DNA from 2 places in the Geobacillus sp. PK12 genome. Region 1 is predicted to be linked to the other one. Evidence: predicted binding sites of a transcription regulator. Region 1 holds the regulator's gene; the other holds the start of a gene.
What was found. Region 1 encodes LexA, which represses DNA repair genes until DNA is damaged. Its sites were predicted from a motif close to CGAACATATGTTCG; they were not measured.

Region 1 (15,893 bases):
TGGACGATCCCCGTTGCCGGCGGAACGGCACGATAGTTGTTAAACGCTTTTTGCGCCCATTTCAAAAACTTGTACCGTTCGGCGTTCCGTTTGAATTCCAAATCCATGTTGTACTCCAGCGCATCGTCTGACCCGTAGCGGTCGACTTGCACCGAGTGGTCGATAACGAGATCGACCGGAATTTCCGGGTTGATTTCGTACGGGTCGCCGCCTAGATCCGCCATCGCTTTGCGCATCGAAGCCAAATCGACGACGGCCGGCACGCCGGTGAAGTCTTGCAAAATGACGCGCGACGGCTTAAACGGCACGTCGATGTCTTTCATTTCCGGCGTTCCCCATTTCGCCAAGTTTTCGACGTGCTCTTTCGTGATGACGCGGCCGTCGACTTGGCGAAGCACCGATTCAAGCAATACTTTGATCGAGTACGGCAGGCGGCTCACCTGGCCGATGCCCGCTTCTTCAAGCGCTTGCAAACGGTAGTAGTTGTACGTTTTGCCGTTTACAACAAACGAAGAGCGGGCGTTGAACACATCTTGTTTCGCCATATGTATAACCCCCTTCACTTCACAATAATACTATACTATTTTTTCGCACAAAAGTCGAAAAAATAGCATGAATTCTCCCAATCCCCATAAAGTTCGGCACGACTTTATCTTATTATAGAACAGCACAAGTTGTAAATAATGATTTCCAATGTCTCGCCATATTACTTCCTTACCGCGGCAAAAGAGGAATAAGGCGCCCGTTTCGTCGCAAACTAGAAGCGGAGGTGAAACGAATGGCAAAGCGAAAAGCAAACCACGTGATCCCTGGCATGAACGCCGCCAAAGCGCAAGGAATGGGAGCCGGCTACAATGAAGAGTTTTCCAATGAACCACTGACAGAAGCCCAGCGCCAAAACAACAAAAAACGAAAAAAGAACCAATAGCATGGCGGCCATTTCGCCATCCCGGACTGCCATAGCATGCAAAAAGGGAATGACCGCCGCCGGCATTCCCTTACTCGTTCTCATTGACTTCGTCAACGATCGCCTGCAAATCGCTGCGGAATTTCTCAAGCTGCATGCGCTGCGTTTCCGAGGCGACTTCAAGCGCGTTTTCAATTTGTGCAAACGCTTCGTTCACTTCCTGCCGCAAATGGGCTAACTGATGGCCGTAATCGGCTTGATCGCGGACGAGATGGTCATGCCACTCTTTTGCCTCCATCGTCGCCTTTTGCGCCGCCTGAAACGCGTCTTGCTTCGTTTTATGATAAACCATGGCTCGTTCCTCCTTCGCAGTCATCGCGGTCATCCACTACTTATCGTTTCAAACCGGGCGCAAATTATGCGCCGAATAAGCAAAAGCACAACGCCGCATGCTAACGGACAAAGGAGGGACAACAAATGACGAACAAAAACGACGGCAAAGATATGCGCAAAAACGCCCCAAAAGGCGACAATCCTGGGCAGCCGGAGCCGCTTGACGGTTCGAAAAAAGTGAAGAACCGCAATCACACGCGGCAAAAGCACAACACAAGCCACGATATGTGACGAAAACAAGCGGAGTTTCCTTATCTCCGTTTAGCCGCGCCCGGCGGCAGCCGGGCGGGCTGAACGGCTGGTGTCATTATGTTTACATAATAAAATTATTGTAAAATCAACAAAGCGGGCGGTCGCTAGAACAGCCCGTTGCCGCCCGCCTTGGGTTCATTCCCGTTGAAGTGAATCATCCTCACCCGGTCAACAAGCCGGCCGACGGCGATTATGATTCGGCTGTTTGCCGCTTGAGCGCTTCATACAGCTCCACGAATTCAGCGGCTAAGTCCTTGACCGTGATCGCCGTCATCAAATGATCTTGGGCATGCACCACAAAAATCGTCACCACCGGCTGCCGCTATGCACAAAACAAAAGAACGAGGCCTTATTCGACCCCGTTCATCTCGTGAAGACATGGTGCCCGATGCGAATCGTCACCGGACGCGACAACATCCATTTGTCTTTTGTGATTTTCGGATTGTAGAAATAAAGCGAGCCGCGGCGATCGTTTGGGAATAAGGCCAGCGCCTTGTCGACCGCCTCGTAATCCTGCTTGGTCGGCTGAATGCGGGTCAATTTCCCCGTTTTGGCTGGTACAAACGCATAGCCGGATTTCGTTTTTTGATAAATGACGCCGCGCACCGTCTTTGGAAACTCCGGATGCTTTGTGCGGTTTAAAACCACAAGCGCCACTTCCACCTTGCCGACCAACGGCTCGCTCGAACCGGTCTCCGCTTGCACAAGCTGGGCGAGAAGCTTCCGGTCAGCGGCGCTTAATGAGATCGATTTCTTCTTTGCCGGCGCCGAAGCCGATCGCTTCGCCGCAGCCGGCACTTTCAGCCTTTCTCCGGCATAAATGGCATCGCTTTTTAAGTGATTTAACAACTTTAACGAAGCAACCGTAGTATGATATTGTTTGGCGATCTTCGACAACGTATCGCCTTTTTTCACTTGATAGTATGTATACGAGCCAGCCGCTTCCGCCGACAGCCCATGAGAGCTTAACGCCATACAGCAAGTGATCGCGAGCGCTGCAATCGTCTTTTTCACTCTGCGCATCCCCCTCATCGTTGCCTTTTGGCTTTTTTCTGTTTACTAGATTAGCAGGCAAAGAAGGGAACGTCACTGTATATCTTTTCCATACAAAGCGGCCGGCGGCTTTCCATCCATTGGCGCTGTATGGCGGGACAAGCTTTTTTACAGTTGCATTACAGTTGCGTTACACTTCGTAACAAGCCGCCGTTTGAAACTTGCCAAACAGCAAGCTTTTCGACATAATAGTAGACGAATCTTGCCTATGGCAAAACAGTTGATCATCATGTTGGGGTGGGGATCGTGCTGACCGGATGGTTTCTTTGGTTTATTTTGCTTTGGGTCGTCTTTTTGCTTGTCATGATGTCGATCGGCGGCTTTTTCATGTTCCGCAAGTTTTTGAAGCGGCTGCCGAAAGAAGATGGGAAATCGGAGCTCGACTGGCAGGAATATTACATTGAACAGACGCGTCATCTATGGGGGGAAGAAGAAAAAGCGCTGCTTGAGGAATTGGTTCGCCCTGTGCCGGAATTGTTCCGCGACGTCGCGCGGCAAAAGATCGCCGGCAAAATCGGCGAGCTTGCGCTCAAGGAACAGGCGCCGCGCATCACACGCGACTTGCTCATCCGCGGGTATATTATCGCGACGCCAAAGCGCGACCATAAGTTTTTGATCCGGACATTGCAGGCGAAGAACATCGATCTCGCCCCTTATAAACATTTATTGGAAAGCCGCTGACGTTCCGCCTTTCGTCTAAGGCTGACCGGCAGCTTTCGTCTGTTTCAGCATGAAAAAAGCGGCCCAAACAAGCAGCTTTTTAGGCCGGGACCGACGACTTCAGCTCCGTCTGCGGGACAATTCCAGGGAAGCGAAGTGAAGTGGCTTGGCGCAACAAAAAAGGGAGCTGTCCATCAGCGGGACAGCTCTTTATGTCAGCACTGGCGGTTTCAGCTGCGCCGCCAGCTTTCTATACGAAACGTACATCGCAATCCGCCATGGGACGATCATCGAAAACGCGAGCAAATAAAACATGCCGCTTAACTGGCGGTAGTCGATCGTTCGTCCTAAATACGTTTTCAAGCCAAGACGAATGACAATCAACCCGAGCAAAATCCAAATAAAGGATTTTGAGCGTTTCAAATAAATATCGCTGCCGCGGATTTCAAATTTTGACGTTTTAATGAGAAACAGCGAGAAAAACAGGCCGAGAATGACCGCTTCGATGAGCTCCCCGCGCGTAACGCGAAAGACCGGATCGATGAACATCAGCGCCCCGGTGCTCATAAACAGCGGCGGCAAAATAATTTTTTTGGCATTCGTCGGCTTTTCCGACGCCTTCATGCGCACAAAAAAGATGAAAAACGCCATCACAACGGCGATGAGCGATGTAACAAGCGCCAAAGCCATCACCTTCTTCCGACAAAATTCACGGACAACGCCATTATAGCAAAAACCGCTCCGCTTGCCTACCGTCCTCTAAAGCCGCCCCCGCCTTCGCCAAACATCGCGCTCGCTTCATCCCTCTCGCTTGCCAAGAGGAACGCAGCCAGCTGTCTTCCAGCGGTCATAAGCCGGCGCCTTCCTATGCCGTACGGAGCCGAAGCCCGCTTACAAAAGACGGGCAATCGCCTCGAGCACGCGGGTTTCTTCAAACGGCTTGACGATGAAGTCGGCCGCTCCGGCTTCAATGGCCTCAACGACCATACGCTGCTGCCCGAGCGCCGAGCAGATGATGATTTTCGCCCCGGGATCGATCTCCTTAATCGCCCGCACCGCTTCAATCCCATTCATGACCGGCATCGTAATGTCCATGATGACAAGATCGGGGCGCAGCCGGCGATACAGCTCGACCGCCTCTTTGCCGTTTTCCGCCTCACCGGCTACGGTGTGATCCGTTTTTTCCAGTATGCGCGCCAGCGTTACCCGCATAAACTTCGCATCGTCAGCAATTAAAATGGCAGCCATCTTTCCATCGCCCTCTCCTCAACGATATTCCTCCAACAACAGCCGCTAAAAACCGGTGAAACCGCCAAACAAGCTTGTCGTATAAGCAATCAGCTTTGTCATCCAGTCAAAGTACAAAACGACGCCCATCGCCACCATGACATAGCCGCCCGCCTTCATGATGGATGCGCTATGGCGGCGGATCCATTGCAGCTTGCCGATAAAAAACGACAACATGAAAAACGGAACGGCAAATCCGAGCGTATAAGCAAGCATATACATCATTCCTGAGCCCGGGTTGGTGGCGGCTAGAGCGACAACCGCCACCAAAATCGGCCCCATGCACGGCGTCCAACCGGCGGCAAACGCCATGCCGATCAGCACGGAGCCGACATATCCCGATGGCCGTTCACGAAACGAAATGCGCCGGTCTTTCAGCAAAAACGCCGGCTTCCACAGCCCGGCGACGACGAGGCCGAGAGCGACGATCACGACCGCGCCGATTTGCCGGATCGCATCTTGATAATCAACAAACAGCCTTCCAAGAAGCGAGGTGCCAAAGCCAAGCGAGATAAAAATGAGCGAGAAGCCGAGCAAAAAGCAAAGCGTATGCCATAAGCTGCGGCGGTTCAGCATCGCGTTTTCCTCTTTCAACTCGCTGACCGACACGCCGGTGATATACGATAAAAACGCCGGATAAAGCGGCAAGCAGCACGGGGAAATAAACGACAAAAACCCGGCGCCGAACGCTAAAAATAGATTGAGATCATTCATTGGTGAACCAGCCCCTGCTTTTTTACTTTTTATTTTAGCAGAATTCCTTCTTCCCGTAACATGTTTCTCATTGTTCCTGGTCAATTTTTCTATTTTCCATTTTTGCGTTCACTGATAAAATAGTATAAAGCACCATACACAATACTTCAAGCAAAGGACGGTCGATTCGTGCCGAAATGCAAATTGTTGACCTTGATTGAACAAAAGCGGATGGAGCTTGTCGACACGGTGGCCAAAACGGGGTTAAACTCGGCGGCGGCCATGAAAATCAGCAAAGAACTTGACACGTTGCTCAATGCCTATCAACGCGAACAAACCAAGCGGCGAAAGCAAAGCGCCTCCCGCTAGGCGGGACATGGCGCTTTCTTCTTTTTGTTCCAAGCAGGGGCGGCAAAACGCCGCCATTTACGCATGGACGTCGACGAGGCCGTTTTGCAGCAAGTACATTTGGTAGTAAAGCCCTTTTTGCGCCAGCAGTTGCTGATGCGTACCGCGCTCGATGATTTCGCCGCGGTGGAGGACGAAAATTTGATCGGCGTCTTGAATCGTTGATAGACGGTGGGCGATGACGATCGTCGTCCGCCCTTTCCGCATGCGCATGAGCGCATCTTGAATCGCTTCCTCTGTTTCGGTGTCAATATGGGCGGTCGCCTCATCGAGCACCAAAATTTTCGGATCAGCAGCGATCGTGCGAGCAAAGGAAAGAAGCTGGCGCTGACCGCTTGATAACGTCGCCCCGCGCTCGGCGAGCACATGGTCGTAACGATCGGGCAATTGCTCAATAAACGCATCGGCCTGCACGAGCCGAGCGGCCTCCTGAATGGCTTCGTCGTCCAGTTCCTGATTATACATGCGAATGTTCTCTTTGACCGTCCCGTAAAACAAAAACGGATCTTGCAAGACAAGGCCGAGGCGGCGGCGCAGCTCGGCGCGCGAGTAATCGCGGATCGACCGGCCGTCAAGCAAAATATCGCCGCGGTCAAACTCATAAAAGCGCATGAGCAAGTTGATGATCGAACTTTTGCCGCTGCCGGTATGGCCGACAAACGCGACCGTCTGACCTGGACGGATGACAAACGACAGCCGTTTCAGCACATCCCGTTTGCCATCGTAGGAAAAGCTGACATCCCGAAATTCGATTTCCCCGCGCTCGATCGCATGCGGCGACCAGTTTGGATTGGCCGGCGCCTCTTCTTGATGATCAAGAAGGGCAAACACGCGAGAGGCGGAAACGATCGCCTGCTGGTAAAGAGACAGGCGCATCATCATTTGCGTCACCGGTTCGAAAAAGCGCTCCAAATAGTTGACAAACGCATACAGCACGCCGATCTCAACTGGGCCATCAAGCGCCGTGATGCCAAAAAAGCTGAGAACCACTATGATTGACAACATATACACCACATCGATCGCCGGTCGAAGCAGCAGTCCATCGAGGTGGATGTTTTTCATCCCCGCCTTGTAATGCGCTTCATTGACGGCGGCAAACTCTTGATATAAACGGCGCTGCTGGCGGAACGCTTGAATGACGGCCATTCCTTGCAGCGATTCGTTCAATTTGGCGTTCAGTTCGCTCAGCCGTTCGCGCATCTCTTGATAAAACACCGAGCTGTAGCGTCGGTATGTGTGCATGATGAACGCGATCGCCGGGAGGATGAACAGGCAAAACAACGCAAGCTTAGCATCAAGCGAAAACATGGCGACAAACACGCCGATGACAAACAAGCCGTTTTGCACAAAGGCCGCTAGGACGCTGATGAACATGTCCTTGATCGCTTCTGTATCGTTCGTCACCCGCGAAACGATGCTTCCGCCCGGCGTCCGGTCAAAATAGCTCATCCCGAGCCGGTGCACTTTCGCAAACACATCCATCCGCAGCGCTTGAATGACGTGCAAAGCGAGCCGCTGAAACTCGACAAGCTGGAAGTAGGAAATGATCGTTTTCAAGACGAGCACGCCGAGATAGGCGGCGGCCAGCGCCGCCACCGGTCCAAAAGCAAGGCGGCCCGGCACCAAATAGTCGTCAATGAACACTTTCACCAAATACGGGCCGGAAAGCTCCCCGGCCGTTGCCAACAGAAGAAGCGTAAACGCAAGCGCAGTTTCTTTTTTGTATCTTCCCATATAAGCGAGCAGCCGCCATAAAACGCGCCGCTGCTCTTTTGTTGTCAACCATCGGTCGTTCATCCACTTCCCCCTATCTCCACAAACAACTTGTGTTTTCATGTTTTTCGATCCGCTCGTTTTTGGCGGGAGCTCGAACGTTCAGGTCTGTTGTTACTCCGCAAGCGCCTCAAGCTGCTGGCGTCGATGCATGTCACGATACCAGCCGTCTTCTGCCATCAGCTGCTCGTGCGTTCCGGCCTGCACAATTCGCCCCCCGTCAAGGACGAGAATCCAATCGGCATGCTCAACCGCGCTTAAACGATGAGCGGCGATGATCGTCGTTTTTCCGCGCCGCTCCTGTTTGAGCGCCGCTAAAATCCGCGCCTCGGTCTTCGCATCCACGGCCGACAACGCATCATCAAAAATGAGCACTTCCGGGTCAATGAGAAGCGCCCGGGCGATTGACAGCCGCTGTTTTTGCCCACCGGATAGGGAAACGCCGCGCTCGCCGATGACCGTCTCATACCCGTCAGGAAACTGCAAAATGTCATCATGAATGTCGGCCAGCCGCGCCGCCCGGACGACCTCGTCCTCTCCGGCTTCCGGCTTGGCAAAGGCGATGTTGTCGCGGACAGAGGCAGAAAACAAGAAATGGTCTTGCGGCACGTAGCCGATCGCCGAACGGAGCGCGAAAAGCGTATAATCGCGGATGTCGCGGCCGCCGAAGCGAATCTCGCCGTCATAGCCGTCAAACTCGCGCAGCAGCAGGCGAAGCAGCGTCGTTTTGCCCGCCCCGGTTTTGCCGACGACGCCAAGCGTCGCCCCGCGCTCCAGCGAAAAACGAATGTCCGCGAGCGCCGGCTTTGTCTCTCCCGGATAGACGAACCGGCGAACACGGTATTCAATGTCCCCTTTCGGCGGGACATCTACGGCATCGGGGTGCTCGATGATTTCATCTTGTTCAGCCAACAGCGCCCGCACCCGGTCGTACGAAGCACGCCCTCGCTCAACAATGTTAAACAGCCAGCCGAACGCCAACATCGGCCAAATAAGCAGGCCAAGGTAGGTCGTAAACGACACAAGCTCGCCGATCGTCAATTCGCCCGCCAAAACCATTTGGCTGCCAAACGCCACAGCGAGAAAAAATGACAGCCCAACAAGCAGCCCGATCGTCGGATCAAACAAGGCGTCAATTTTGGCGACGGCAACGTTTTTCGCCACGACGTCTTCCGATTGACGGCGAAACGCCTCGACATCGTGTTCCTCATAGCCGAACGCCTTGATGACGCGGATGCCGTTGACGCTTTCCTGCACCTTGTCGTTCAGCGACGAAAACGCCGCTTGCGCCGTTAAAAACCGACGATGGAGCATCGTCCCATAGCGGCTCGTCGCCGCCGCCATCACGGGCATCGGCAATAGGCTGATGAGCGTCAGCTTCCAGCTGATCGAAAACGCCATCGTTGCCAACACAAACCCGCCAAGCGTCACCGAGTCAACAAGCGTCAAAATGCCGCTTCCGGCCGTCTGCTGAATCGCTTGCAAATCGTTGGTTGCATGGGCCATTAAATCGCCGATCCGCTTCCGCTGGTAAAACGACGGCGACATGTTCGTAAAATGCTGATACAGCTCGTTGCGCAGCTGGCGGGCAAGCTTGACCGCCGAACCGAAAATGAAAATGCGCCAAGCGTAGCGGAGCCCGTAAAGCGCCGCCGCAACGGCGGCGAGGACGGCGATCCAGCGGATGAGCACTTCTTTTGTCATCGTGCCGTTTTTCATATGATCGACCAACAAGCCGATCACTTTCGGCGGGACTGTCTCCAAAAACGCCACGATGACAAGCACGAAAATGCCGGTGATATACGCCTTCTTTTCTTGGCGGAAAAACCAAAACAAATCGCGAAACACGCGCATAAGGCCCGCCCTCCTTTCATTTGGCTGACGAACAATCGCCATATTATTGTAACAAAACTAGAAAAATTTTGAAAGAACATTTTGGCAAAATAAAAAGACACTCTCGATCGAGTGTCCGTTTCGCTTATTTCAGTTGATTGTTCATCATTTTCATCATCTGGTTGATTTTCTTCTGCGACGGAGTCATGCCCATTTGCATCATCATCATGCGAATCATTTGTTCATTGATCGGCGGGTTTTTCTTCAAATAATTGATCATCGTTTTGCGGGCGACGAAAAATCCGATCGCCACCCCGGCGATGAGCGCCAGCACGCCAACGAGAATCGTACCCCACATAACAGCGATTTTCCTCCTTCTTGTTGTCTCCCTAACAGTGTACTAAACGATGCGTCATTAGACAATATTTCGCGACAAAAATCTTTTCATTACGCAAATTTTCTTCCTTGCCGAGGCGCAGACAGCCAGTAGTAATCGACAAAATCGGCGTCGACCGCCAAAAACGTCGGCGAAAGCCGAGCGAGCGCCCGCCCGATGTCCGCGGCAAGCGGCGCGCTGTCAGCGACAAGAAGCAAGCGGCGCTTTTGCACGACAAGCAACGCTTCCTCGCCGGCGTCGTTTTGCAAAACAAACATATTGCGCTCCAAATTTTTGCCGACGCGGCCGGCAAAATATTGCTTTAAGCCAAGTTCCAGGCGCGAAAATGACAGCCGTTCGGTGATAAATTCGACTTGCTTGCGGCAAATCGCCTTCAGCGGCGCTTTCGCGTATTGATGCTCACGAAGCAGTTCGACAATTTTTTCTGCCCGATGGCGGTAATGCGACGCCACATCGTCATTCAACAAATAAATCCAATAGCGGACCATGCCCCATCCCCCATTTCTGTTCATCTATTTTCTATTATAGAAAAGGAAAGGGGAAAAATATGTCTATTAACGGCAAGTTTTTTCACTAACATTGTCGATTTTTGTTTGCGGTGGCCATGCGGCCGCAAACAGGCCAACACGTCATGAACAAGCCTTTGCCCTCGATTCAACCCCGAAAATACTTGACCAAGGCGCAGCCATCTTTCACAAAAACAAGCTGCCCCTGCAACAACGCAAGGGCAGCTTTCCCGGTTACTTGCCGAGCAGCGCTTTTGTGCGGCGGACGACGTTGTCAACCGTAAAGCCATACTCGGCCATGATTTTCTCTCCCGGAGCGGAAGCACCGAATCGGTCGATGGCCAAAATGTCGCCCTCGGCGCCGACGTAGCGCTCCCAACCGAGCGACGCGCCCATTTCAATGGCGAGCCGCTTCGTCACGGCCGGCGGAAGCACTTCATCGCGGTACGATTTTGGCTGCGCTTCGAAGCGGTCCCACGATGGCATGCTGATGACGGAGACATGGATGCCCTCAGCGGCAAGCGCTTCTTGCGCTTTGACGGCCAGACCGACTTCCGAGCCAGTCGCCAACAACAGCGCCTCCGGAGCACCGTTTTTCGCCGGTGAAACGACGTACGCACCTTTTTTCACGCCTTCATACGCCAACTCAGCTGTTGCCGCCAACGTCGGCACATCTTGACGCGTCAAGACGAGCGCAGTCGGCTTGTCCGTCGATTCGAGCGCCAGCCGCCATGCGGCCGCCGTTTCGTTTGCGTCAGCCGGACGGATGACCGACAAGTTCGGCATCGCCCGAAGCGAAGCGAGATGTTCGATCGGCTCGTGCGTCGGGCCGTCTTCGCCGACGGCGATGCTGTCGTGCGTCAAGACGTAGATGACCGGCAAGCCCATCAGCGCCGCCAAGCGGATCGCCGGACGCAAATAGTCAGAGAACACGAAGAACGTGCCGCCGAACACTTTCAATCCGCCGTGAAGCGCCATGCCATTGAGCGCCGCCCCCATGGCAAACTCGCGCACGCCAAACCAAATGTTGCGCCCTTCGTAGCTGTCCGGCAAGAAGTTGCCGCCGCCTTTGATGAGCGTTTTATTCGAGCTTGCCAAGTCCGCCGAACCGCCAAACAATTGCGGCACCGCTTTGGCGATGGCGTTGATCACGTCCCCGGACGATGAGCGGGTCGCCAGGCTTTTGCCTGCTTCGTATACCGGCAAAGAAGCTTCCCATCCATCTGGCAGTTTGCCTTCGATCGCTCGCTTCAATTGGGCGGCCAGTTCCGGATGGGCCTGTTCATAGGCGGCGAGCTGCTCATTCCATTCCGCCTCTTTTTTCGCTCCCGGCTCTTGCACCGTCGCACGGAAGTGGGCGTACACTTCTTCTGGCACGTAAAAATCTTCCGCAAATGTCCAACGATACGCCTCTTTCGTCAGCTTCGCCTCTTGGGCGCCGAGCGGAGCGCCGTGGACGCCGGACGTGCCCGCTTTATTTGGCGCGCCGTAGCCAATCGTCGTTTTGACTTCAATGAGCGTCGGCCGGCTGAGGTCCGCCCGCGCCTCCTCGAGCGCTTTGGCGATTTCTTCAATATTGTTGCCGTCCTCAACGCGCAAATATTGCCAACCGTACGCTTGGAAACGTTGGGCGACGTTTTCCGAGAACGACAGGTTGAGCTCCCCGTCCAGCGAAATGTCGTTCGAGTCATACAGGACGATCAGACGGCCGAGCTTCAAGTGGCCGGCGAGTGACGCCGCTTCGCTCGCCACTCCTTCCATCAAATCGCCATCGCCGCAAATGGCGTACGTATAATGATTGATAATCTCAAACCCGTCGCGGTTGTATGTAGCGGCCAAATGCCGCTCCGCCATCGCCATGCCGACCGCCATCGCGATCCCTTGGCCAAGCGGTCCCGTCGTCGCTTCCACGCCCGGCGTATGGCCGTATTCCGGATGGCCCGGCGTTTTGCTTCCCCATTGACGGAATTGTTTCAAATCATCCATCGATACGTCGTAGCCGCTTAAATGAAGCAAGCTGTACAATAACATCGACCCGTGCCCGGCTGACAAGACAAACCGGTCGCGGTTGAACCAGTTTGGATTCGCCGGGTTATGATTCATAAATTTCGTCCAAAGCGTGTACGCCATCGGCGCCGCGCCCATCGGCATGCCCGGGTGCCCGGATTTCGCTTTTTCGATCGCGTCAATCGACAGCGTTCGAATCGTCGTAATCGCCAACTCCTCGATTGAATGCGCCATCGTCTTCCTCCCTTTCATCAACATGGTGTCATTTACTATCATATAGAAAATCGATCGGCTTGTACAACGTTATTTTCCGAGCCACCCCTCTTTCGACCGTTTAATGGAAGCGCCGCCGCTGGCTTTCCTTTAATTTTTTCGGCGTCACGTCGTTGCCGTTCGGGTCAATGACGGTCACTGTATGGAGCATATCGGTCATCGCCTTGCGGAACGCTTGAATGTACTCACGGCGCAGCTTCGCTTGCTCGAAGGCCTCTTCGGCCGACAAGCCGGCCGTTTTCGCTTTTTTCGCCAGTTCATTGATGCGGGCTAATTTATGTTTGGCAAGCATTGATCATCTTCTCCTATCTGCCATATTCTCACTCTGTTTTATCTTATCTGATCAACCGGGAAGATGGCAACGATGGCATCTTGGCTTCCTTTGCCCGCTCGCCGCTTTAGGGTCAGGCGCAGTACACGATCAACGCCGCCTTTGTTGCTCGTCCATATATTCCTGGTAACGCCGATGGACGGTCGCCTTGGACGCCTCGTAACCGAAGCTTCGCATCGTCGCGGCGATATCGGCAAACGTCAGTCCGCGCTCGCGCAAGCGGACGATCTCCTCAACCGGCAGATCAATTCGATCGCGCCCGGCGTTTTCGCCCCGGCGCCTTAGGTTCCGCTCCGGTCGGTAGCCGCTGGCGATGGCTCGCTGCATGCCACGCTTAATTTTGGCGTTATGTATTTTTCTTTGGTACTCCTCGACAATCGCGATGATGGATAACACCATCTCATCGGCCTCCGACAGCGGCATCTCCCCGCGGTGGCTGGCGCTGTATATTTTCACCCCTTGCTTTTTCAAGCAATGCAGCACCGCCATGCGCGCATGGCCGCGCCCAAGCCGCGTTTCATCTTGAATGAGCAGCACATCGACCTCGCCTTCCTCGCAAAGCGAAAGCAGCTCCAACACGCCGTCGCGGTCGGCTTCATAACCGCTCGCCTGCTCGGCGATCACTTTAACGACTTCAAATCCACACTCGGCCGCCAGTCGCTCGAGCTCATCTCGTTGCCTCGCGAGCGACGTTTCCTGTTCAGCTTTGTCCGTGCTGACTCGGCAGTAAATGACCGCCCTCATGGCCAATCCCTTCTTTCCATCACTGATTGACGGCCACCGAGCCGCCCTGCTTTGATTTTAACACAGGAATGACAATTTGTTCACCGGCGGCAAGACGCGGGCTCGGCAAATGGTTGACATCGACGACCCAGCGGATGAACTCATCAGGCGGCATATGGTGTTCCTGTTCGTACTGTTTTGCCAGCCCCCAAAGCGTATCGCCGGGAGCGACCGTGATCGTCACGTATTCTTTTTTATCGACCGGGCTGCTGGCGTAAACGAACCCTGCCAACACGAGCGCAAACAAAAATGAAAACAAAACATAGTGCAGCAACGTTCTCCCCATTCTCCCCACCCTTTCTAGAATGTTTGTTCGCTTTCCTTCATTATAGTCAAGAACATTTGTTTGTGTCAATAAAAAAACTCGAACTTATGTTTGTTTTTTCGTCTTCCGCATGGTATAATGAAGGCAAATGATGTGGCGAGAGGTGTGAAACCATGACGAAACTGTCAAAACGACAACAGCAAATTTTAGAGTTTATTAAACAGGAAGTAAAAACAAAAGGCTATCCTCCGTCGGTGCGGGAAATTGGGGAAGCGGTTGGACTGGCGTCAAGTTCGACGGTCCACGGGCATCTCGCGCGCCTAGAAAGCAAAGGGTACATCCGCCGCGACCCGACAAAGCCGCGCGCCATTGAAATTTTGGACAACGATATGGCCAAGGAGAGAGAAAAAGAGGAGATCATCTCGGTGCCGATCATCGGCAAGGTGACGGCCGGTCAACCGATTACAGCGGTGGAAAACATCGAAGGCTACTTTCCGCTGCCGAAGCGGCTCGCCGCCGGCGAGGAGCAGCTGTTTATGCTTGAAGTGATGGGCGACAGCATGATCGAAGCCGGCATTCTCGACGGCGACTACGTCATCGTCCGCCAGCAGTCATCGACCAACAACGGCGACATCGTCGTCGCCATGACGGAAGACAACGAGGCGACGGTGAAGCGGTTTTTCAAGGAAAAAGACCACATCCGCCTGCAGCCGGAAAACGCCCATCTTGAGCCGATCATCGTCCGCGACTGCACGATTCTCGGCAAAGTGATCGGCGTCTATCGCCTGTTCGACTGACTCGTGCCGGCCTGCGCCCATAAAAAAGCTGCCCTGAAAAAAACGGGGCAGCTTTTTTATGAATCAGTAGAGTTCCATATATTGGTCCAATTCCCATTGATGAACCGTTGTCCGATACATATCCCACTCGATTTCTTTCGCTTCGACGAAATGCTCGAATAAATGTTTGCCGAGCGCGTGAATCATCACTTCATCGGACTTCAAGTTTTCCAACGCTTCATAGAGCGTTGCCGGCAAATCGACAATGCCTTCTTCGAGCCGTTCTTCTTTCGTCATGACGTAAATGTTTCGATCCACTGGCGCCGGAGGAGTGAGCTTGTTGCGAATGCCGTCAAGCCCAGCGGCTAAAAGCACCGCCATGGCCAAGTATGGGTTGGCCGACGGGTCAACGCTGCGCACCTCAATGCGCGTGCTCATGCCGCGCGAAGCTGGAATGCGGATGAGCGGGCTGCGGTTGCGCGCCGACCAAGCGACGTAGCACGGCGCTTCATAGCCTGGAACAAGCCGCTTGTACGAGTTGACGGTCGGGTTCGTCACCGCCGTAAAGTTCGGCGCATGCTTCAGCACACCGGCGATAAACTGCCGTGCCGTATCGCTCAACTGCAAGTCGCCGTTCGGATCGAAAAAGGCGTTTTCACCGTTGCGGAACAGCGACAGGTTGCAATGCATTCCTGAACCGTTAATCCCAAAAATCGGCTTCGGCATAAAGGTCGCATGCAATCCATGTTTGCGGGCGATCGTTTTGACGACGAGCTTAAACGTTTGAATGTCGTCGCACGCTTTAATCGCATGGGCGTATTTAAAATCGATCTCATGCTGGCCCGGGGCGACTTCATGATGGGACGCTTCGATTTCAAACCCCATTTCCTCAAGCTCGAGCACAATGTCGCGCCGGCAGTTTTCCCCAAGATCGGTCGGCGCCAAATCGAAATAGCCGCCGCGATCGTTCAGCTCCATCGTCGGGTGTCCTTTTTCGTCAAGCTTGAAAAGGAAGAATTCAGGCTCAGCTCCTAAGTTAAAGGCGTTGAAGCCAAGCGCCTCCATCTCTTTCAGCATCCGCTTCAAGTTGTAGCGTGGGCAGCCTTCAAACGGCGTGCCGTCCGGGTTGTAAATGTCGCAGATAAAGCGGGCGACTTTCCCTTTTTCTGCGGTCCACGGGAAAATGACGAACGTATCCAAGTCCGGATACAAATACATATCCGACTCTTCAATGCGGACAAATCCTTCGATCGACGACCCGTCAAACATAATTTTGTTGTTAAGCGCTTTCTCCAG
Region 2 (15,893 bases), on a different contig from region 1:
CTGGCCGAGCTTCATATAACCGAGCCCGACGTCATAGAGCGTCTCGAGCTTGCGTTTGATTTTCGGGATCGAGGCGAAAAAGTCGAGCGCATCTTCGACCGTCATGTCGAGCACCTCGGCGATGTTTTTTCCTTTATACGTCACCTCGAGCGTCTCGCGGTTGTACCGTTTGCCGTGGCACACTTCGCACGGGACGTACACGTCCGGCAAAAAGTGCATCTCAATTTTGATGATGCCATCGCCATGGCACGCCTCGCAGCGCCCGCCTTTGACATTGAAGCTGAACCGCCCTTTTTTGTAGCCGCGCACTTTCGCTTCGTTCGTCGAGGCAAACACGTCGCGGATGTCGTCAAACACCCCGGTGTACGTCGCCGGGTTCGAGCGTGGCGTGCGGCCGATCGGCGACTGGTCGATGTCAATGACTTTATCGAGATGCTCCAGCCCGCGGATGCCGCGATGTTCGCCCGGTTTCGCCTTCGCCCGGTGCAGCTTTTGCGCCAGCGCCTTATACAACACTTCGTTCACGAGCGTGCTTTTGCCCGAGCCCGACACCCCGGTGACAGCGACAAACGTGCCGAGCGGGATTTTCACCGATACGTTTTTCAAGTTATGCTCGCGCGCGCCGACGACCTCAAGCCAACGTCCGTCCGGACGGCGACGCTCGGCCGGAATCGGGATGAATTTTTTCCCCGATAAATACTGGCCGGTGAGCGAGTTCGGGTCGTTCATCACTTCTTCCGGCGTGCCGGCGGCGACGACCTCGCCGCCGTGGATGCCCGCCCCCGGACCAATGTCAATCAAATAGTCCGCGGCCAGCATGGTATCCTCGTCGTGCTCCACCACAATGAGCGTATTGCCGAGGTCGCGCATGCTTTTCAACGTCGCGATCAGCCGGTCGTTGTCGCGCTGATGAAGCCCGATCGACGGCTCGTCGAGCACATACAGCACCCCCGTCAGCCGCGAGCCGATTTGCGTCGCCAAGCGGATGCGCTGCGCCTCGCCGCCGGAGAGCGTTCCTGCCGAGCGGCTGAGCGTCAAATAGTCGAGGCCGACGTTTTGCAAAAAGCCGAGCCGGTCGCGAATTTCACGCAAAATAAGGCGGGCGATTTGCGCTTCTTTTTCGGTCAGCTCGAGCCCGTCAAAAAAGGCGAGCGCCTCGGTCACCGACATGGCGGTGACCTCGCCGATATGCTTGCCGCCGACAAGGACGGCCAGGCTTTCTTTTTTCAGCCGGTAGCCTTGGCATGTCGGACATGGTTGTTCCGCCATATACTTTTCCATCTGCTCACGGATGTAGTCCGAGCTCGTCTCGCGATAGCGGCGTTCGACGTTCGGAATGACGCCTTCAAATGCGATGTATTGTTCGCGCACTTGCCCGAAATCATTCGTATAGCGGAAATAAATCGGCTCTCCGCCGCTGCCGTACAAAATTTTATCGAGCTGCTCTTTCGGCAAATCCTTCACCGGCACGTCCATCGGGATGCCGTAATGGCGGCACACGGCTTCGAGCAGCTGCGGGTAATATTGCGAGCTTTGCGGCTCCCACGGAGCGATGGCGTGTTCTTTTAACGTCAGCTCATCGTTCGGGATGACCAAATCGAGATCCACTTCGAGCTTCGCCCCGAGCCCGTCGCAGTCCGGGCAGGCGCCGAATGGACTGTTGAACGAAAACAGACGCGGTTCAAGCTCCCCGATCGAAAAGCCGCAGTACGGACAAGCGTGCTTTTCGCTGAACAAGAGCTCCCCCTCGCCGATCACGTCAACGACAACTTTGCCGTCGGCGAGCTTCAGCGCCGTCTCAAGCGAATCGGCAAGCCTTGATGCGATGCCGTCTTTGATGATGATGCGGTCGACGACGACATCAATCGAATGTTTTTTGTTTTTTTCAAGCTCAATGTCCTCCGTCAACTCGCGCATCTCGCCGTCAATGCGGACGCGCACATACCCTTGTTTGCGAATATCCTCCAATGTCTTGGCGTGCGTCCCTTTTTTTCCCGAGACGATCGGCGCCAAAATTTGCATTTTCGTCCGCTCCGGGTAAGCGAGCAGCCGGTCGACCATTTGCTCGATCGTCTGCGATTGGATTTCAATGCCGTGCGTCGGGCAAATGGGGCGGCCGATGCGGGCGAATAGAAGCCGCAAGTAGTCGTAAATTTCCGTCACCGTGCCGACGGTTGAGCGCGGGTTGCGGCTCGTCGTTTTTTGATCGATCGAAATGGCCGGCGACAAGCCTTCAATCGCATCGACGTCCGGTTTTTCCATCTGCCCTAAAAACTGGCGGGCATACGCCGACAGCGATTCGACGTAGCGCCGCTGGCCTTCCGCGTAAATCGTATCAAACGCCAGCGACGACTTCCCCGACCCGGACAGCCCGGTCAAGACGACGAGCTTGCCGCGCGGGATTTCGACGTCAATGTTTTTCAAGTTGTGGGCGCGCGCCCCTTTGACGATAATTTTATCCATTCCGTTCACCCGGCCATCACCCTTCCGCTTTCAATTCGAAAATGATATCGCGCAGCTGGGCGGCCCGCTCGAAGTCGAGCGCTTTGGCCGCCTCTTTCATTTCCGCTTCGAGCTTTCGAATCAGCTCTTCCCGCTCTTGTTTCGTCATCGCTGCCGCCGGCTTTGCCTCGTACATCTCCGTCTCTTCCGCCGCATACGTCGCGCGGATGACGTCGCGAATCTCCTTTTTCACCGTGCGCGGCACGATGCCGTGCTTTCGGTTGTACTCTTCTTGAATCGCGCGGCGCCGCTTCGTCTCTTGAATGGCGATTTCCATCGATTTCGTGATCGTATCGGCGTACATGATCACATGGCCGTTCGCGTTGCGCGCCGCCCGGCCGATCGTCTGGATGAGCGAGCGCTCCGAGCGCAAAAACCCTTCTTTGTCGGCGTCCAAAATGGCGACAAGCGACACTTCTGGGATGTCGAGCCCTTCGCGAAGCAAGTTGATGCCGACCAGTACATCGTATTTGCCGAGCCGCAAATCGCGGATGATTTCAATGCGCTCGAGCGTCTTAATTTCCGAATGCAAATACGCCACCTTGATCCCCGCTTCTTTCAAATAATCGGTCAAATCCTCCGCCATCTTTTTCGTCAGCGTCGTCACCAACGTCCGCTCGTTCCGCTCGACGCGCTCATGAATTTCGCCGATCAAATCGTCGATTTGCCCTTTCGTCGGGCGGACGTCGATCGTTGGGTCGAGAAGCCCGGTCGGGCGGATGATTTGTTCGACAACGCCCGGGCTGTGTTCAAGCTCGTACGGCCCTGGCGTCGCCGAGACGTAAATAATTTGATTGATTTTTTGCTCGAACTCTTCAAACGTGAGCGGCCGGTTGTCAAGCGCCGACGGCAGGCGGAAGCCGTGGTCGACGAGCACTTGCTTGCGCGCCCGGTCGCCGTTGTACATGCCGCGCAACTGCGGCAAGGTGACGTGCGACTCATCAACGATGATCAAAAAATCGTCCGGAAAATAGTCAAGCAAGGTGTACGGCGTCGAGCCCGGCGGCCGCAGCGCCAAATGGCGCGAGTAGTTTTCGATGCCGGAACAAAAGCCCATCTCGCGCATCATTTCAAGATCATAGCGCGTCCGCTGCTCGAGCCGCTGCGCCTCCAAAAGCTTCCCTTGCGCACGCAGTTCGGCGAGCCGCTCCTCGAGCTCTTGTTCGATGTTTTGAATGGCGAGCCGCATTTTCTCCTCGCGCGTCACGAAGTGCGACGCCGGAAAAATGGCGACGTGCTCCCGCTCGCCGAGCACCTCGCCGGTCAAGGCGTCCACCTCGCGGATGCGGTCGATTTCATCGCCGAAAAATTCGACGCGAATGCAATGTTCATCGCGCGACGCGGGGAAAATTTCGACGACATCGCCGCGGACGCGGAACGTGCCGCGGCGAAAATCGATGTCATTGCGGTCGTATTGGATGTCAACGAGCCGCCGCAGCAACGCGTTGCGCTCGATTTCCATCCCGACGCGCAATGAAACGACGAGCTCCCGGTATTCTTCCGGCGACCCTAAACCGTAAATGCACGACACGCTCGCAACGATAATCACGTCCCGGCGCTCAAACAAGGCTGATGTCGCCGAGTGCCGCAATTTGTCGATTTCATCGTTGATTTTCGCGTCTTTTTCAATGTACGTATCCGTCTGCGGCACATACGCTTCCGGCTGATAGTAATCGTAATAGCTGACAAAATATTCGACGGCGTTGTGCGGGAAAAACTCTTTCAGCTCGCTGTACAATTGACCGGCGAGCGTTTTGTTGTGGGCGATGACAAGCGTCGGTTTGTTGACTTGGGCGATCACGTTCGAGATCGTAAACGTTTTGCCCGTCCCCGTCGCCCCAAGCAGCGTTTGATGTTTCACACCCCGCTGCAAGCCGTCCACAAGCTTGGCGATCGCCTGCGGCTGATCGCCTTGCGGTTCGTATGGCGACACTAATTGAAAACGGCCCTCCACCGTTTCGCCTCCTCCTTCGTACCATCTTTCCCCATTGTATCACATCGTGATGATCCATGCATCAAAAATGCGAACTCATATTCGCACCATTCTGCACAGCATTTTCCATTCCCCTAACGCGAAAAAGCGGACCCATTCATGCCCAAGGTCCGCGTCTTCGCTCCGTTCCGTTTCGACAATCCGAGGTTCAGCCGACGATGCCTTTTTCCAAAAACAGACGGTTGAACCGACAACGCCGCTTCATTTTTGCTTCAGATGGTCGAGCATGCGGCCGGCCCAAAGAAAGCCGGCGATCGTCGATGCAATGTCAGCGACGATTTCATGCAGCTCATCCGTATAGCCTTTCAAGTAGGAAGCGACAAGCAGCGCCGTCGTCAACAGCACAGCAATGTACCGATTGTACGTCACCCGCGCAAACAACAGCACCAATAGGCACGGAATGATGAGTGCCGCCAAAAACCACATGATCCATTCTCCTTTACGAAACAGCTTCAGACGCTGATGCGTTCCGATCACGGACGAACAGCAGCCCGAGTTCATGATGCTCATCCTCATAGAGCGCCCCTTGGACGAAACGGACTTCGCCGTTATGTCCGACGACATCCAACTTGCAGAACGCGCGGTTGCGTTGGAGCGCCTCGTAAAACTCGGTTTCGGTCCGCACCGGGGCGCCGTTTGTTTTGATGATGACTTCTCCGATCGAAAGCCCCATTTTTTCCGCTTTCGAGCCAGGAAGCACGCCGACAATCACTAAGCCGTGCGGATGGCGGGCAAAGCGGGGCGGACGGGCGCGGTCGGCGCGATGCCCGGAAAACGCGATCCATTCACGGCCGATGATGGCCATAGCCCCCGCCGCCACCGCCAACGGTGGATACCATAGGCCGGAAGCAGCCAATAGGGCGACAACGAACGCCAGCCGAACAACAAGCCGCCCCTCCGCGCGCGCCGCTTCCGCCGGCAGCATGTGCTGGCGGCGCTGGGAAAAGCCGAGAAGAAACGGCACGAGCCAAAATGAATAGCCGTCTCCCGGCGAAACGAGCGGCCACCAGGAAGCCGGAGGCAGCGCGCCGCCTGATACGGGCAGCACAACCGGCACAAACCAAAGACGCTGCGTCCATTGCAAGCCGACCGTCATCCCTCGCTTGCTTTTCGCAAGCTGCGGCGAGGCCGCCTCGTTTCGCGTGCGAATGATGAGCCATCCTTCCGAAAACAAAAGCAACGCAAGCCACACCGCCAAAGCCGGCGCCGCCGTCATGCCATCGGGAAGCCAGCGGGACAACGCGCCGCTTCGCTCCGCCAAGCCGAACGCGAGAAGTGCGCCGCCTGCCGTATACGCCGCTGACAACAACCGCGCTTCCATCGTCAAACTCAAGAGCACCGTCAGCACCGTCACCGCCCAAACCGCTTCCTGCGGCACCGCGATCCCGATGCCGACGGCCGCCGCCGACAACACCAGCCCAACCGTCCATCCTTTTGTCCAAAGCCCGCGCCACTCTTGCCATAGGCTGTAGACGCGCACATGAAAATCGCGGCGCTCCCGCTTCACCCGCCGCCAACCGACGGCCAAAGCGAGCGCGGCGCCATAATAAAGAAGCGGCTGCCGCCAAACCGACGCGACGCCCTCAAGCCATTCCAGCCACCATGTTGCCATCCGCTTCACCCCTTGCGTCGTTCATCATTCTTTATCTTCTATTCTACCAAATGGCATGACCAATTCCCATGCCCACAGCCATCTTTTTTCGCCAATGGCGAATCTTCGCTGTTTTCCACTTTCTTTGCCGAATCAACACTAGTTTTGTCGGCTGGGAAGGATTTTCAAAGATGCAGAGGAAAAAGGATAAACAAGACGAAACAAGGAGGAGTGAAACGATGGAATTGAAAACGTCCGACGTCGCTGCTCGCCTTGGTGTATCGCCGAAAACGATCCAGCGCTGGGTGCGCAAATACGACATTCCGTTGCGGAGAAACGAGGCCGGCCACTACTTGTTTGATGAAAAAACGGTCGCCTTGCTCGAACGTGTCAAATTTGAACAAGGCGCCGCCATGGAAGCGCCGCCAGAAGCAACACCCGAAGCACCGCCGGCCTCTAGCCGTTCTTCCACAACGCCGCCAAACGTTCCCATTCACGCTCTGTTCCAAGAATATATCGAACCGGAAATGGACCGCGTCTCCTCGCGTTTGGATGAACTCGAGCAACAATTGGAACAAAAAGCGGATGATGTTGTCTCCATTCAACTGTTGCATCACCGTCAAGAAATGGAGGAAATCGCCGCCCGCCTCGCCGTGCTGGAGCAAACGGTCGCCCGTCTTGAACAGCAGTTGAACACCCGGCCCCCATCCCCGCATGAACCGCCGAAAGAAGCGAAACGAAAACGGCGCGGCTTTAGGCGCGTGATGGGGCTGTTTGCCTGACGGGTTTCATGCAGGTTGGACCGAAAAGATCGTCGCCCTTTCAAGAAAAGATGATCGATCATTTTGTGAAGGTGTTTCACGCGTATATGATGGTGGTCATAAACGGTGCACCATTGGGCGTTGGAACACTTTCTTTTTTTGTGGCTCTTCACCAAACGTTGTACTTGACTGTTTCAGATCATGTCTGACTCACATGCATAAGGAAAAATCAGTAAATCAATGATTCTACTATATGGCGGCTCAAGAAAACGTCTTGCCTGTCAAGCCATGTTGTGATGATGAGCTTTTTTGTTTGTCATCTTCACTACTTCTTTTACGATTTCTTTACGATTTTCTTATTCTCTTTTAATCGCAGCGGCTTATAATGGGTCACGTTGTTCAATCTTCTGGTACAAGAAAGGAGGGCGTGCGAAATGGAACAAAGGGAACGAAAAGCGTTCGCCATCGCGTTCATCGTATTGGCTCTCTACCTTTCTCCGCTGTACATGTTAAGCGAACACGCCCATATTCGCGTGCACGACAATATGGATTCGAACATCGCCTGGTATCGCGTGCTCGTTCGCAGCGGCCAACTATTTGGCCCAATCGATGCCGTCATCCCGCAAGTGATCAACGGGTTGCCGCGCAACGCCTTCGGCACAGAATTCAGCGGCATCGTGTGGCTGCACGCTTTGTTTCCCTCCATGGTGGCGTACGCGCTCAGCCAGACGATCACGAGGGTATTCGCCTTTTTGGGTATGTATTGGCTGCTCAGGCGCCACTTTTTGCCTTCACCGGAATCATGGCTCATTCGCGTCGGGGCGGCGCTTGCTTTTGCGCTGACACCGTTTTGGCCGTCCGGCATGTTAAGCACGCTCGGCATGCCGCTGGCGCTTTGGGCGTTTCTGTCGATCCGCAACGGAGAAGCGACATGGAAAGAATGGCTTGCGATCATCTTGCTTCCGTTTTACGCCAGCTTTGTGCTCGGATTTTTCTTTTTCCTCGCCGCGATGGCGGCGGTGTGGCTGTTTGACGGCGTTGTCCGCAAGCAGTGGAACAAGCGGTTTTTCGCCGCGATCGCCCTGATGACAAGCTTGTTTTTGGCCATCGAGTACCGCCTCGTGTACTCGCTTGTCTTCAGCGGCGAACCGACGAGCCGGAACGAGTTCCTCTCCTCGCGGCTCAGCTTCGTCCACTGCCTTCGGTTGACGTTGAAAAACTATGTGCTCGGCCATACGCATGTGATGACCGTCCATGGGCCGATCATCTTGCCGGTGCTTTGGGCGGCGTTTTTTCTCGTTTTGCGCCGCCGTCAGCGCGGGCCATTGGAGCGGCGCTTCCTTTTGCTGTTTTGGTTGAACATCGCCTTATCGGCTTGGTATGCGTTTTGGTTTTACAAAGGGTGGCAGCCGCTGAAAGAACGGATTTCCCTTTTGAATACGTTCAATTTCGCCCGCTTCCATTTTTTGCGGCCGATGGTCATTTACGTCGATTTTGCCTTGGCCTTGCAAATCTTAGCCAAGGAACGGACCGCATGGCGGCGCCTCGTGCCGATCGCCTTGGCGCTGCAGCTGCTTTTGCTTGGCGGGTTTAACGAGGAAATCCGCTATCGCCTCGCTGGCACGCCGTCGTTCGAGCAGTTTTATTCCGAACATTTATTTACCAAAATCAAGCAATACATCGGCAAGCCGGTATCGTCCTACCGCGTCGCCAGCGTTGGGCTTCACCCGGCCATCGCTCAATACAACGGGTTTTATACGCTCGATACGTACAACAATTTTTACCCGTTATCGTATAAGCGGAAGTTTCGCCGCATCATTGCCAAAGAATTGGACAAAAGCCCAGTGCTGAAAGACTATTTCGACCATTGGGGCAACCGCGTCTATTTGTTTTCGGCAGAGCTCGGGAAACATTACATGTTCACGAAACGCTCGCATAAAGTCATTCGTCATTTCGAGATCGACACAAAGGCGTTCAAACAGCTTGGCGGCAAGTACATTTTTTCCTCCGTCCCGATCGAAAACGCCCGCGACATCCATCTCCGCTTCTTGCGGGCGTTCACCGATCGACAGTCAGTCTGGAAAATTTATGTATACGAAGTGGAGTGAAAGGGAGGCAAGAAACATGGTGGACAAACCATTGTTAGCCATCGTCGTCCCATGCTACAACGAAGAAGAAGTGTTGCCGGAAACGGCCCGGCGGCTGACCGCTTTGCTTGAGCAGCTGCTCGAAGAAGGAGCGGTCGCCATCGGCAGCCATATCGTGTTTGTCGACGACGGCAGCCGCGACCGGACATGGGCGCTCATTGAAGAAGAAAGCGAGCGCAACCCGTTTGTCTCCGGTGTGAAACTTGCTCGCAACGTCGGCCATCAGCGGGCGCTGCTCGCTGGGCTCGAAACCGTTCGGGCATACGCCGATTGTGCCGTGTCCATTGACGCCGATTTGCAAGATGATGTGGAGGCAATCCGCGAATTTGTGCAAAAATACCGCGAAGGGTATGACATCGTGTATGGCGTGCGGCGGAGCCGAAAGACAGACACGTGGTTCAAGCGTACGACCGCCCAAGCCTTTTATCGGTTCATGAGGGCCATCGGAATCGAGCTGATTTACAACCACGCCGATTTCCGTCTGATGAGCAAGCGGGCGCTCGATGAACTGAGCCGTTACACGGAAGTCAATCTCTTTTTGCGCGGGTTGGTTCCGCTCGTCGGCTTCCGCTCGACGTGCGTCTTTTACGACCGGCATGAGCGGTGGGCTGGACAGTCGAAATACCCGCTCAAAAAGATGCTCGCCTTCGCCTTTGACGGCATCACGTCCTTAAGCGTCGCACCGATTCGCGCCATTACGCTCATCGGTTTTTTGGCCTTTCTCGCGAGCGGTGCGGCCGGGCTGTACGCCCTCATCAGCAAACTTCTCGGGCGCGCGGAATCAGGCTGGACGTCGCTCATGATTTCCGTTTGGTTCATCGGCGGGCTGATGCTGATGAGCCTCGGCCTCATCGGGGAATATATAGGAAAAATTTATCAAGAAGTGAAACGGCGGCCGCGGTTTGCGATCGAAACGACCGTGCAGCTGCCGCTTCCGTCAGAAAGGGAGAAAACGCCGGCCCGCTTATAGAACGTCATAGATGATTCACGGGCCAATATAAAGATAAAAAGGACGCCTCGGGCTAAAAGCCGAGGCGCCCTTTTCTTTTTATCCGTCATCATTGGCCCGCTCACGACGAAAACAGCACACCAAGCGCTTTTTTCAGCTGCACATCATGGTTCGGGTCGCGGACGGCTTCCATAATTTTTGTTTGCAGCGCATCCGCCGTCGCCTCATCGATGCGTCCGGTAACAGGCAGCTGATTCGCTTTTTGGAACGCTTGGACGGCCTGTTCGGTTTCTTTGCTGAAGTAGCCGTCCGTGCGGCCCGGGTTGAAGCCAAGCCCTTTGAGCATTTTTTGCGCATTGGCGATTTGCTCGTCGTTCATGTCATACCGAAGCGGTTTTTCCACATGAAGCGGAGCGACGTGGAAGTAATCCGGCTGTACCACCGCGACATCGGGCTTAATGCCTTTTTTATGGATCCAATGCCCGTCCGGCGTCAGCCATTTGTACAGCGTCAATTTGATGTTGCTGCCGTCGCCCATCGGAATCGCCTGCTGCACCGTCCCCTTGCCAAACGTCGTCTCGCCGACCAGCTTGTAGCCGCCCGCTTCCTTCATCGCACCTGCCAAAATTTCCGACGCCGAGGCGCTTCCTTTGTCGATGAGCACAACGATCGGGTATGGCTTTTTCGCCGTTAAATCGGAATAAAACTTTTGCCGATCGCCATCGCGTTCTTCAATTTGTACATATGGTTTGCCTTTCGGGATGAGCTGCTTCAAAATTTCCTCAACGCTTTGCAAATAGCCGCCCGGATTGCCGCGCACATCGATGATCAAGCCATCAATATGTTCGGCCTCAAGCTTCGCCAACTTCTTTTTAAAGTCGGCGGCCGTGTTTTCCGAAAACGACGTAATTTGCAAATAGCCCGCCTTTTTGCCGTTGTATGTTTTGATCGAGTCATACACCGTCTGAATCGGAATTTCGTCGCGGACGACCTTGACTTTCATCACGTTTTTGACGCCGGGGCGCAAAATGTCAAGCTCCACCGTTGTTCCTTTCTTGCCGCGGATTTTCAATACCGCTTCATATAAATCAAGCCCTTCCAGGCTTTCTCCGTTGACGCGCAAAATTTGGTCATTCGGCTTCAGCCCCGCTTTTTCCGCCGGCGAGTTTTTGATCGGAGCCACGATCGTCACCTTGCCGTCGATCATGCTCACTTCGGCGCCGATCCCCTCAAACGATGAGTCGAGCGACTCGTTGAACTGCTCCGTCGTTTCCGCATCCATGTAGACGGAATACGGGTCATGGAGCGTGTTGATCATCCCTTGAATGGCGCCTTCCGTCAGTTTTTCTTCATCCACTTTCTCCACGTACCGATTCTTAATGAGCTCATAAGCTTGCCGGATTTTTTTCATCTCTTCGCTGTCGTTCGTCGACTTGGACGGCTCATTCGAAACAATCGTCGAAAGCGAGCCTTCCATCGGGCGGTCCGCCAACTGAAGGCCAGCGTACGTCCCTCCCGCCCCAATGAGCATCGATATGGCCATCAATGCGGCCGTCGTCGATTTTTTCACGTTGCTTCCTCCTCACCCTAAACCTGCCCTTTCCATTGCCTGCAACAGAAGGGAAAGGGGGTCTCTTCTCGTTCTCCTTCGGTGAAGCAAGCGGACGCCTCTGCCGCCTAGACGGCGGCGGCTTCCGCCAATGAGAAAAGGAAAAGCACCGCCTCACGCCGTGCCATGCCTTTATCTCCATCATATGTTAGGCTTGTACCGAGTATGCTCATTCGTTGTCTATCCTTTACTAGTTTACACGCTCCTTGTTGATTTCTCAACTCATACAGAACGGAAAAAAGAGGCACCCCTCGCCCTTGGCGGCGAACGATGCCTCTTCTTGATTCGTCTTCTTGGCACGATCTAGAATGGAAGCCAAACCAATGAGCCGGACAAAAACGAAACGCTTTCACCCCTCTTTTGGCAAGTCGATGAGCATCAACCGCGATCCTTCGTTCGTCGCCAGGCGAAGCGCCGGTGTGTCCGTAATGCGGGCCGCGTCGCGCCGCTCGAGATGGGCCTCGCCGTTTAACGTCAAATCCCCCTCAATGACAAAGACAAAGATGTTCCGTCCTTCCGGCTGGGTAAACGTCAGCTCATGCCCGGCTTCCAAATCGGAAAGATAAATCGTCAAATCTTGATGAATGTGAGCAATCCCCGGGGAAGACGGGTGTTTCGTGACAATCGGCAGCAAGGCGTTTTTCATCTTGTCGACCGGAAACTCGGTCCGCTCGTACGACGGCGGCAATCCGTATTGTTCCGGCAAAAACCAAAGTTGCAAAAAGTTCACCTCTTCCGTCGCCGACGGGTTCACTTCCGAATGGACGATGCCGGTGCCGGCCGACATCCGCTGCACGCCGCCGAACGTTGTCACCGCCTTATGTCCGGTGCTGTCTTCATGTTGCAAATAGCCTTTCAGCACGATCGACACAATTTCCATCTCCCGGTGCGGGTGAGCGCCAAAACCGGCAAGCGGCGCAACGAAATCGTCGTTTAACACCCTTAGCGGGCCAAACTGGATGTTGTTCGGATCATAATACTCGCCAAATGAGAAGCTATGGTATGTTTTCAGCCAGCCGTAATCGGCATGATATCGGGACGACGCCCGGTCGATGCGGATCATCTTTTCCACTCCTTCATTGCAAGAAATGATGGGCCATCAAGCGCTTGCTGTTCCGAATCCGCAAGCGCCATAACCACCACCGCCTACGCTATTGATTCCCGTTTTTTTCTTGTCTCATCCTCGTTAGGCGCAACCATTTCTCTTCATTCAATAAATCTTGAATTCGAGATAATTATATAAAACTTCCGTTCGCCTGTCAACCTAAAAACAGGCGAAAAATGTCCCCCGGCTCGTAATGGGCATTTTGGACCGCTTGTCTCGCCATGTCAACGTCCGTGTCCTCAGGCAACGCGAATACCGCTTCACCGCGCTGGAAGCTGACATCCATCAGCTTGGCCCCAATCGCCCCCAGCGCTCTGGCGACATGTTGTTCACAGCCGGTGCATGTCATGCCTCGGACGGTCATTCGGTATGTTTTCATGGTAAAAATCACTCCTATCCAGAAATGTCTCTTTCTTAATTTGTTCAGATCCTCGCTCATGAAACCTATATCACTCATCCTCCTTTCGACAACGGGAAGATTTCCATTGTTGTGTACCATTATAAACAGTGTACTAAGGTACAGAGTCAAGGGGGATGTGGTGCGGCCAAACCATTTCCTTGATGTCCAATCAATCAAAAAATACGCAACTTGTCCTGCCAAAAGACAGACAAGTTGCGCAATGCCACCTACCGTTCGAAATTAGAAAGGAATATAGTCAAGCGGATTGACCGCATTCGTTTTCGCCTCGTTCCAGCCGCCGCGATGCAGTTCAAAATGAAGATGCGGACCGGTCGAATGACCGGTATTGCCCATGTAGCCAATCATTTGTCCTTTACGGACGTGCTGCCCTTCGCCAACAAGACGCGCTTCTAAATGAGCGTACACGGTCGTATAGGTTTGCCCATTCATCACATGGCTGATGAAAATGACGTTGCCGTAGCTGCTAGAATAGTAGGAGCGGAACACAATGCCGTCCGCTGCAGCGACAACCGGCACAACGGGAGCTCGCTTGCCGATGTCGACCCCTGGATGGAAGTCCGTGCCGCCAAACCGGTAGCCAAAGCCCGAGGTGATCGGTCCGTTGGCCGGCCGGGTAAACGCCCCGCTCGATACAGGCGGCGTGCTGCCGCCGGATGGCGTTTCTCCTGATGACGCTCCTCCACCGTTTGGCGAGGCATATGTACGTCCTCTCTGTTTCGCTTCTTCTTCGGCCCGTTTTTGCCGTTCGAGTTCGGCAAGCTGCTCTTTCACCGCCGCTTCTTGTTTGGCGATCAGTTCTTTTTCTTCTTCAAGCGCCATCTTATGATCATGCTCTTCTTCCTCTTTTTGCTTCAAATCGGCCATCAGGCGATTTTTTTGCTCCAGCTGGCCCGCGAGTTTCGATTGCAGCTGCTTCAATTCTTGCAAATCCGCTTGCAACTTGTTCCGCTTCTCCGTCAATTCGGCTTCCTTTTTCTCTTTTAACGCTTTATCGGCTTCCTGCTCGCGGATGATTTGTTGGTCCGCTTCCATAATCGTGGTGACGGCGCTCATCCGGTCGATGAAGTCGCTGAAGCTTTGGGCGCCAAGCAATACTTGCAAGTAGCTGATCGCCCCGCCGCTTTCCTGCAAGGAACGAAGCCGCTCCTTCAAAATTTCATTCCGCTTTTCAATCCGTTCTTGAATTTCGGCAATTTCTTGTTTCAATTGGTCAATGGCCTGCTCCGTTTGGTCAATGTCGACGCTGACGTTGCGGATTTTGCCGCTCGTTTCCTCAATGGCCATGTTCAGCTTTTCAATATCGTTGGCGACTTGTTTTTGCTGCGATTGAAGGGCTTCGATGTTTTTTTGCGCCTCGCTGATTTGTTCCTGCACCTCTGACCGCTTCGAACGAAGCGCGTCGATCTCCCCTCGCTTTTGTTCGATATCACGAGTGCTGACGGCATCCGCCGCCGGCGGCAGAACGCCAAGACCGAGCGCCGCGGCGACGGCGAGCGCCATCATATTTTTCTTCTTCATCGCTTTCCCCTCTCCCTATGTATGATTCTTTTTTACACTTTCAAAAACTTGCGCACGGACATGACGCTTCCCCAAATGCCGATGCCCGCGCCAATCGCCAGCAGCAGTGCGCTCAACTGCCACATAAACGGCGAAAACGGAAGAAGTTCAAAAAACGGCAAGGAAACCCGCTGTTCATACACTTGATACACGTTGTAGTACACGATCGAAAGCGCCGCGATCGGGAAGAGAGCGCCGAGCATTCCAAGCCATAACCCTTCCAAAAAGAACGGCCAGCGGATAAATCCGTTCGTCGCACCCACGAGCCGCATAATTTCGATTTCGCGACGGCGGGCGAAAATCGTAATTTTGATCGTGTTGGAGATGAGAAACATTGCCGTAAACAACAATCCGAGAATGAGCACGAGCCCGACGTTGCGCGCCACTTTCAGTGCGTCAAACAGCTTCTCGACCGTCCCTTGGCCATAATTGACTTTATGGACGAACGGCAATGTTTCGATTTGTTTGGCGATTTTCACTGTATCTTGCGGATGGGCCGCTTTCACGACGTATACATCGCTTAGTGGGTTGTCCTGTTCAAATAAGCGGAACGACGAGCCTTCCTCCCCCATGCTTTTGATCAGCCGCTTCAGCTCTTCGTCCTTTGATGAATAGCCCACTTCCTTGACGTTTGGAATGGCTTCAATTTGCCGGCGCAAAGCGTTTTTTTGCTGGTTGTCGGCCGTCAGCTCGATATGGACGCGAATTTCGACATCGTTTTCGACTTTTTGGGCAAAATGGTTGATGTTGAACATGACGACAAAAAAGACGCCGACAAGCAAAAGCGTCACCGTGACGGCGCTCGCGGACGCAAACGTCATCCAACCGTTGCGGCCAAGGCTTTTGATGCTTTCCCGGACGTGGCGCTTAAACGTATGAAGCGTCATAGCCGTATTCCCCCCTCGCCTCGTCGCGGACGATTTTCCCGTTTTCGATGGCGATGACGCGCCGCCGGGTCGCGTTGACGATCTCTTTGTTGTGAGTCGCCATCACAATCGTCGTTCCCCGGTCATTGATTTTTTCAAACAGCTCCACAATGCCCCATGAGGTTTCCGGGTCCAAGTTTCCTGTCGGTTCGTCGGCAATCACGATTTTCGGGGAGTTGACGATTGAGCGGGCGATCGAGACGCGCTGTTGTTCGCCACCGGACAATTCGTTCGGATAAGAGCGGATTTTATGCTTGAGGCCGACTAAGTCGAGTACTTCCATCACTTTTTTGCGGATCACTTTCGGCGATTCTTCAATGACTTCCAAGGCA

Region 2: the regulator LexA is predicted to act here: its motif matches at 4,527-4,540, upstream of uvrB (excinuclease ABC subunit UvrB).

The regions. Positions count from the first base shown of each region.
Region 1 is NZ_SDKL01000056.1:14,879-30,771, reverse strand. Features, by position in the region: gene acnA (aconitate hydratase AcnA) at 1-545, opposite strand, end outside; gene sspO (small acid-soluble spore protein O) at 779-928, shown strand; gene ETR37_RS15440 (hypothetical protein) at 999-1,259, opposite strand; gene ETR37_RS15435 (small acid-soluble spore protein P) at 1,385-1,531, shown strand; partial or broken gene ETR37_RS15430 (PTS lactose/cellobiose transporter subunit IIA) at 1,743-1,862, opposite strand; gene ETR37_RS15425 (cell wall hydrolase) at 1,916-2,584, opposite strand; gene ETR37_RS15420 (DUF2621 domain-containing protein) at 2,852-3,286, shown strand; gene ETR37_RS15415 (CcdC family protein) at 3,476-3,955, opposite strand; gene ETR37_RS15410 (response regulator) at 4,157-4,513, opposite strand; gene ETR37_RS15405 (cytochrome c biogenesis protein CcdA) at 4,559-5,266, opposite strand; gene ETR37_RS15400 (aspartyl-phosphate phosphatase Spo0E family protein) at 5,435-5,614, shown strand; gene ETR37_RS15395 (ABC transporter ATP-binding protein) at 5,672-7,450, opposite strand; gene ETR37_RS15390 (ABC transporter transmembrane domain-containing protein) at 7,541-9,280, opposite strand; gene ETR37_RS15385 (YneF family protein) at 9,405-9,617, opposite strand; gene sirA (sporulation inhibitor of replication protein SirA) at 9,707-10,144, opposite strand; gene tkt (transketolase) at 10,397-12,403, opposite strand; gene ETR37_RS15370 (DUF896 domain-containing protein) at 12,504-12,734, opposite strand; gene ETR37_RS15365 (YneB family resolvase-like protein) at 12,864-13,517, opposite strand; gene yneA (cell division suppressor protein YneA) at 13,537-13,842, opposite strand; gene lexA (transcriptional repressor LexA) at 13,995-14,618, shown strand; gene glnA (type I glutamate--ammonia ligase) at 14,682-15,893, opposite strand, start outside.
Region 2 is NZ_SDKL01000050.1:6,348-22,240, forward strand. Features, by position in the region: gene uvrA (excinuclease ABC subunit UvrA) at 1-2,463, opposite strand, end outside; gene uvrB (excinuclease ABC subunit UvrB) at 2,480-4,456, opposite strand; gene ETR37_RS14770 (CsbA family protein) at 4,697-4,921, opposite strand; gene ETR37_RS14775 (PDZ domain-containing protein) at 4,935-6,107, opposite strand; gene ETR37_RS14780 (MerR family transcriptional regulator) at 6,326-6,868, shown strand; gene ETR37_RS14785 (DUF6044 family protein) at 7,282-8,955, shown strand; gene ETR37_RS14790 (glycosyltransferase family 2 protein) at 8,972-9,964, shown strand; gene ETR37_RS14795 (S41 family peptidase) at 10,065-11,513, opposite strand; gene ETR37_RS14800 (pirin family protein) at 11,902-12,615, opposite strand; gene ETR37_RS14805 (heavy-metal-associated domain-containing protein) at 12,812-13,036, opposite strand; gene ETR37_RS14810 (murein hydrolase activator EnvC family protein) at 13,298-14,596, opposite strand; gene ftsX (permease-like cell division protein FtsX) at 14,629-15,522, opposite strand; gene ftsE (cell division ATP-binding protein FtsE) at 15,503-15,893, opposite strand, start outside.